Linked DNA regions of Flocculibacter collagenilyticus. The protein of the gene in region 2 binds, or shares a complex with, the protein of the main gene of each other region. Links are inferred from orthologs where the notes say so. Each region holds a gene or a part of one and is shown on either strand. Other genes may lie near its edges.

What was found. The genes of interacting proteins can lie anywhere in the genome.
Region 1: the proteins of dsbC (region 2) and HUU81_RS03565 are in contact, whole or in part, in a crystal structure (PDB 1JZD), measured with the Escherichia coli proteins. The link is inferred for Flocculibacter collagenilyticus from one-to-one orthologs.

The regions. Positions count from the first base shown.
Region 1 is NZ_CP059888.1:827,365-830,940, reverse strand. The notes cover bases 631-3,576. They hold HUU81_RS03565 (protein-disulfide reductase DsbD), read left to right. Parts: upstream 631-1,101; coding sequence 1,102-3,051; downstream 3,052-3,576. Other genes in these bases: HUU81_RS03560 (hypothetical protein), read left to right, coding at 3,064-3,576; cutA (divalent-cation tolerance protein CutA), read left to right, coding at 631-940. In the rest of the region: HUU81_RS03575 (FxsA family protein), read right to left, coding at 1-419; more of cutA, read left to right, coding at 578-630. UniProt on the Escherichia coli protein: Required to facilitate the formation of correct disulfide bonds in some periplasmic proteins and for the assembly of the periplasmic c-type cytochromes.
Region 2 is NZ_CP059888.1:3,029,804-3,034,005, reverse strand. Bases 92-3,033 are described here. They hold dsbC (bifunctional protein-disulfide isomerase/oxidoreductase DsbC), read left to right. Parts: upstream 92-1,176; coding sequence 1,177-1,890; downstream 1,891-3,033. Other genes in these bases: recJ (single-stranded-DNA-specific exonuclease RecJ), read left to right, coding at 2,017-3,033; fldB (flavodoxin FldB), read right to left, coding at 113-643; HUU81_RS13485 (tRNA1(Val) (adenine(37)-N6)-methyltransferase), read left to right, coding at 92-99. In the rest of the region: more of HUU81_RS13485, read left to right, coding at 1-91; more of recJ, read left to right, coding at 3,034-3,762. UniProt on the Escherichia coli protein: Acts as a disulfide isomerase, interacting with incorrectly folded proteins to correct non-native disulfide bonds.

The DNA of each region.
Region 1 (3,576 bases), 2.2 Mb from region 2 along the record:
TGCTGCTGGAAGTGGCCCGACATGCCACCCGACATGAAGGTAAAGCCTTGCTGGCCGGTTGCGCCCATCACCATATTTTTCTTTAGTGCATCGCCTAACCGTTTTCTAACTGGAGGGGTTAGTAGTAAAAAGCCGATAACATCTGTAAATACACCGGGTGTAACTAAAAGTACTCCGGAAATAAGAATACAAATACCGCTAAAGATTTCATCGCTTGGAATTTGTCCTTGCGCCGCTTTTTGCTGTAAACGTTGAATCGTTTCTGTGCCTTGCGACTTAACCAATTTTGCTCCTACAAATGCCGTTAACACAACCAAAGCAATGGTTGCAAAGCCACCGATTACGTCACTCAGCTGGATAAGAAAAGCAATTTCAACAATAGGAATCACCAAGAATAATAAAAATAATACTTTAAACATGAGATGAGTTTTATTCACTTTTTATCTAGAAGTTGAAATTTAAATGGGGATAATGAGGTCTTAACTCAACCCTGTAATATGCAACTATTAACAGAGAAAAGTAACTAAATATGTCCAAATTAGGCACATGCTAACTTAAAGAGGATTAACATTGCGTTATGTTAACTATTAGCCAACACCAACATCAAAATACTTATGCCATTGTGCTGTGTACTTGTGGTTCCGAGCATGCCGCCAATACCCTAGCCCAACAGCTAGTTGAGTTGAATTTAGCAGCCTGTGTAAACATATTGCCAAATATACGGTCAGTATATAAATGGCAAGGAAAGGTAGAAATAGCGCAAGAAACACAGTTAATTATCAAAACGCTGGTGAGTAAGTTTCATTTATTAGAAAGTGCAATTAAGCAACATCATGATTATGATGTACCAGAAATTATTATGTTACCCGTTGAAGGTGGCAGTGACGATTATTTAAGCTGGATCAACCAGTCATTAGACACAAACACTGTTGACAGGTAACAATGTTAAAAAGTAACAGTATGAATAAGTGATACTGCCTACTGCTCTCTAACTATTTAATGTTTTAACAAATAAAAGTTTGAAATAAACCTATGAAGATAAGTCGTACGACATGCAGTACCGATAAAACACACCATCGTCTCTTTGATGCAGGACACTCTATGCAGCCGTTTTTTCGTTCTACACTATTTGTTTCCCTTATATTTGCGACTTTAATCGCGGCATTAATCACGGTTATTACCACACCTTGGCAAGTAGCACATGCCCAACAAAGCACCAATCAAGGTGCCAACATAACCCAAAGCTTTGACCAAACATTGGCTAACATTTTCAACGACCAGCCTGATTTTTTACCTGTTGATCAAGCATTTGTTTTTAATTTTAGACAAAAGAACGATAAGTTATTATTGATATGGGACATAGCCGACGGCTATTACATTTACAAAGATAAATTTGAATACGCGATCAAAGGCGCTGAAATGGGTGAAGCACAGTACCCGCCTTCGCGAACAATTACCGACGAATTTTTTGGCAAAAGCGATGTTTACTTTAACCAAGTTGTTATTACGGTTCCTATCAACAATGTAAGCAGTGCAGTAGCTGAGTTAAAAGTGCGCTTTCAGGGCTGTGCCGAAGCAGGCTTTTGCTATCCGCCAGAAAAACAAGTTGTTCCTATTGAAAAAATCACAGCAACACCGACTGTTAGTACGCTCGAAAGCAACAAAGTCAATCTTGAATCAAACAACAAACCTCAATTGGCTGAGCATGCCGAGCTTGCCGATAAATTAGCAAACAGCAACTTATTAGGTACCTTATTAATCTTTTTTATTCTTGGTATTGGTTTGGCATTAACGCCTTGCGTTTTCCCAATGTACCCTATTCTTTCAAGCATTATTGTCGGCCAAGGACAGCAGCTTTCATTGGCTCGTGCATTTTCATTGTCTATGGCGTACGTACAAGGTATGGCCATTACATACGCAGGACTGGGGTTAGTTGTAGCTAGCTTGGGAGTACAATTTCAAGCATATTTCCAACACCCTGCCGTACTTATTAGCATTAGCTTTTTGTTTGTATTGTTAGCATTGGCGATGTTTGGAGTATACGACCTTAGTTTGCCTGAAAAATGGCAGTCTAAACTAACGGGCATTAGTAATAAGCAAAAAAGTGGTAATGTCGCAAGCGTGTTTGCTATGGGCGCATTATCGGGATTAATTGCGTCACCGTGCACCACTGCCCCTTTATCTGGTGCGCTACTATTTGTTGCTCAATCTGGCGACTTAGTTGTCGGAGGATTAACACTGTATATATTAAGCTTAGGGATGGGCGTACCACTGTTAATTATTGGCACGACAGGTGGCAAGATATTACCGAAAGCGGGAAATTGGATGAATACCATCAAGCACATTTTCGGTTTCATTTTACTGGCAGTGCCACTTATTTTATTAGAGCGCATTATGCCATTTAATATCGTGATGGTATTTGCACTGCTATTAGCCTTGGCATTAGCAGCCTACTTGCACCACGTTCAATCTGGTTTGACACAAAGCAAAACTAAAACAGGGGTGTGGTTGGTCTCAATTATCTTAGTGGTATTTTCAACCACGCAACTGTTAAACAACCAGCCGCTTTTTGGTTCTACTAGTACTGTTGGCACATCAAGTTCAAGCCAAAGTAATCAAACCAGTAGCGCTATGAACAGCACGGATAACAGCCAAGATAAGACCGACGCAGCACACGGCGATATACAATTTATTAAAATTAAAACCGTAAACGATCTTAATCAGCAATTAGCCACGGCAGTGCAAAATGGTGAATATGTCATGCTAGACCTATACGCGGATTGGTGTGTTGCCTGTAAGGAATTTGAGAAATTTACGTTTAGTGATATCAATGTACAGCAGTCGATGAAAAGCATGCGTTTACTACATGCTGATGTAACCAAAAATGATGATGACGACATTGTATTAATGGAGTCTTATATGGTGTTTGGCTTGCCCACGATATTGTTTTTCTCGCCAGACGGGAAAGAAGTAACTAGCCATCGTGTGACTGGTTTTAAAGGGGCAAAAGAGTTCCACGCGCATTTGCAATCATTAAAGAGTATTTATTAACTTAAGCACAATATGATAGAAGTTATTTTCAAACATGTATCGGATTTTTTTGATGTAAAAGCTGTTATTGCACTGTTAGCTTTGTTTATTTCAATTTACCAAGTTAGTTCTAGTAGGAAGCATCACAAACTGTCAGTGAAACCTTATTTATGTGACTGGTTTCACCATGATGTAGACACGCTGAGTTTCAGTTTCAAAATTCAAAACAAAGGACTAGGAACTGCAGTAATAAGTGATTATTACATATCTGTAAATGAAGAAAAAATATCTACCAATAACTTGAATGAGTTATTAAAGGAAAAGCTAGGACTTGATTATAGATTGTTTATTTCAGAACTCTCTCAACAAAGCGCATTATCCAAAGATGAAGAAGTTTTCATTCTCAAGGTTGAACACACAAAACTAGAGATTGACAGCAAAGAACGTAATAAACAAATTAGTAATCTAATGAATACAGTAAAGTTTTTACACGATAACTGTAAAGTGAATATATCTTATGAATCTATCTATGGAGAAAAATTACAA
Region 2 (4,202 bases):
CAATCCATTCCAGAAGATAATCTATCGATTTACAATGAGAATAATGAATACTCAGCCGAGTATACGGCTTTAACGCAGGCGTTTTATTTAAAAATGTAGCAAGTGCTTATGCTTATAAAAGTGCTTGCCACTCTATTAACACTTGCTCGCTCCATTGTGCGATACGTTGCTCTGATAAGTCGTACTGACATTCGTCGTCTAGCGCTAAGCCAACAAAGTGAGTGTTATCATTCGTTAAGGCTTTTGAGGCTTCAAATTCGTAGCCTTCATTTGGCCAATACCCAATGACTTTAGCGCCGACTTCAGTTACAGCATCGTGCAGCATACCGAGTGCATCTTGAAACCATTCACTATATCCTTCTTGGTCGCCCATGCCGTATAACGCAACAATTTTATTAGATAATTGCAAAGTGTTAATGTCTTCCCACTTTGACTCCCAATCTTCTTGAAGCTCACCAAAATCCCAAGTCGAAATACCGAAAATAACTAGGTCATATTCTTCGCAGTTTTTTAATGGTTCATCTTTTATGTTGTGTAATGAAACGACATCTTGCTCTAAAAACTGGTTAATTGCTGCTTGAAGTTTTTCAGCTGCCATTTCCGTATAACAGGTGGTTGAGCCGTAAAAAAGACCTATTTTCATCTAATAAAATACCTACGGATGATGATTTCAATAGTGCCGGATTTTAGCAGATGTTAAAGTGCTTAAATAGCTCTTATCACACCTAGTGATCATTCTGTTTTTGGATAACTGGCCTTTATAGAAAATTTAACCTGCGGCTAATTTATCTCTCTCGGCTTGTCGCTAGTTGTAGCCATATTAATTAAGAGATAATTTAGCTGAGTTCATGTTGACCCATTGCATAATTTCAGTGTACTAAGACCTTTCCAACACAAGTTGAAACTCATGTTACTAAAGAAAGATAAAAACCTGTTCATGCTTAATATTCTCTTAAAGGGTGGCTGAGCAAGCGACATAATTAATCAGAAAGCTGGCTTGTTGCTACATCCTTTTGTAGTATTGCATCTCGATTAGGATTTCTACTGAACTGTTAATGAAATTTGTGGGCAACAGTTTGGGTCTAATAGATAGCAAGTACTAGCTAGGCAAGTATTAGCTCAATAGCTATTTTTGACGCGTAGTTTTAAACTAACAATTACGATTAAGCGAGATTTATGAACAACTTATTAAAATTATTTGGACTGTTATCACTGGTTTATGCCAGTTCAACATTTGCTGTTGAAGTGGAAAAAGATGGTGCCATTAAGCAGCAATTTTTAAAATTGGGTTTAAATGTAAAAGCAATTTCTCCAAGTCCAATTAAAGGGTTGATGCAGGTAGTTACTGACCGTGGTATTTTTTATAGCTCACAAAATGGAAAATATTTAGTACACGGTAAAATGTTTGATCTTGATAACGGCGTTGCTAACTTAACGGAACAAGCGATGGCAGGCATCCGTTTAGATCAAATTAAAGAAACAGCGGGCACTACTATCGACTTTAAAGCAAAAGACGAGAAGTATCAGATTACTATTTTCACTGATATCACCTGTGGATATTGCCGTAAATTACACAATCAAATGAGTGCCTATAATGACTTGGGTATTAGTGTGCGTTATTTAGCATTTCCACGAGGTGGATTAAACAGCCCCTCGTTTGAAGATTTAGAGTCAGTATGGTGTGCAGACGATAAGCAAAAAGCAATGACTGATGCTAAAGCGGGTAACTCGGTACAACGTGCTAAGTGTAGTTCGCCAGTAGCGGCACATTATGATTTAGGTGCGCAGTTTGGCGTAACAGGAACACCTGCTATTGTATTAAGCGATGGCAATATGATCCCTGGATATCAACCACCTGAACGTTTAATTGAAGTGCTTAAAGCAATGTAATTGCTAAGCAATTTAATTAGTTAGATACGGCAGCTTTTAGCTGCCGTTTTCTGTTTGTTGTTAGAGTATATTTTAAACTGCAACAAGCACCCGTGTTTGCTTAATCACCAAAAATAAAAGAATAGTATGCCAATTCAGATAAAGCGCAGACCTGCCGTTAATCAGCATAATTTACCTAAGGATATTCCCGACTTTTTACAGCAAATTTATGCTGCTCGTGGAATTACTGAGCCTCAAGAACTTGAAAACGGTGCCAAATACCTTGCCAATTTTCAGGATATGCATGGATTAGACGAGGCTACAGCTCTCTTAATCGAAGCGCTGGAAAAACAACATAAAGTAGTGATTGTTGGCGACTTTGATGCTGATGGTGCAACCAGTACGGCATTATTAATGCGCGGTTTACCGATGTTTGGTCTAACTAATGTCGATTTTATGGTGCCTAACCGCTTTGATTTTGGCTATGGTTTAAGCCCAGAAATGGCAGAGCAAGTAGTTAACGCTGGCGCTGATTTATTGATCACGGTTGATAATGGTATTTCGTGCCACCAAGGTGTGGCACTAGCAAAATCTGCAGGTGTTAAGGTATTAATTACGGATCACCATTTGCCGGGCGCAACATTGCCAGATGCTGACGCGATAGTTAACCCTAATCAACCCAACTGTAAGTTTGCGAGTAAAAACTTAGCCGGTGTTGGTGTTGCCTTTTATGTGCTGGTTGCTTTGCGCGCAAAATTGCGAAGCATGGACTTTTTCAATCAACAAAATGTCGCTGAGCCCAACATTGCTAATTTACTTGATTTAGTTGCGCTGGGTACCGTTGCCGATGTAGTTGAGCTTGATGGAAATAACCGAATTTTGGTGTATCAAGGGTTGCAACGAATTCGTAAGGGGCAATGCTGTGTAGGCATTAAGGCGCTAATAGATATTGCTAACCGTCACCATACAAAATTACATGAAAGCGATTTTGGTTTTGCGCTTGGCCCAAGGTTAAACGCAGCGGGTCGCTTGGATGATATGTCATTAGGTATTACATGTTTAATTACTGATGATATGAGCCAAGCCAGAAGAATTGCAGACGAATTAGATACGCTTAATAAAACTCGCCGTGAAATAGAGCAAGGCATGCAAGCTGAAGCTGAAAAAGTAATTGCGAAGCTGCCATTACAGGAAGGCATTGTGCCCGACGCAATCACGTTATTTCAAGATGACTGGCATCAGGGAGTGATTGGTATAGTGGCTGGACGAATAAAAGAAAAGTATCACCGTCCCGTTATAGCTTTTGCTTGCAGTGATAATGAGAACCAAGCAATGGATACTGAGCTAAAAGGTTCTGCGCGTTCAATTACCGGTATTCATATTCGAGATATGCTCGATGAAGTTAATACACGCTTTCCTAACCTCATTATTAAGTTTGGCGGTCATGCTGCGGCAGCAGGATTGTCAATTCAAAAAGATAAACTTGCTGAATTTACTCATGCATTTGAACAAGTGATTAGCGAGCACATGAGTGATGAACAACGCACAGGCAGTATTTTAACTGATGGTGCTTTACCACCCAATTTAATGACGCTGGATGTGGCTAATACACTTAAACACGCGGGCCCTTGGGGGCAAGCATTCCCAGAGCCGATATTTGACGATTTCTTTACCGTAATTCAGCAACGCATTGTGGGTGAAAAACATTTAAAGCTTGTGTTAGAGCATGCATCAGGGCATTACTTCGACGCTATTCATTTTAATTGTGACCTAGCAGTGTGGCCAGATCTCACCATAAAGTCGGTTCATGTCGTCTATGCACTAGATATCAATGAATTTCGCGATAAATTGAATTTACAGCTAATGGTCAAAGAGATCCAAATAACTCATTAAGATGGTATTAAAAGTCGCGGTTGTCTTTGTTACAATGCGCGGTTCGATAAAAGCTAATATATAGGTTGTGCAACGTGTTTGAATTGAACCCTATCCAAACGTTAATAAAAGATATTCGTGCCCGTACCGATGTACTTCGGGGGTATCTTTGACTTTGATGTCAAAGTTGAGCGTTTAGAAGAAGTATCGCGTGAATTGGAAAATCCAGATGTTTGGAATGAGCCAGGAAAAGCGCAAGCATTAGGTAAAGAAAAGTCATCTTTAGAGCTGATTGTTAACACAATCGAAGAACTAAAAAGTGGCTGCGATGACGTTGAAGGGCTAGTGGAACTGGCGGTTGAAGCTGAAGATCAAGAAACATTTGATGAAGCGCAGGGTGAAGCTGACGAATTAGTCGCAAAACTTGAAACGTTAGAATTTCGTCGTATGTTTTCAGGCTC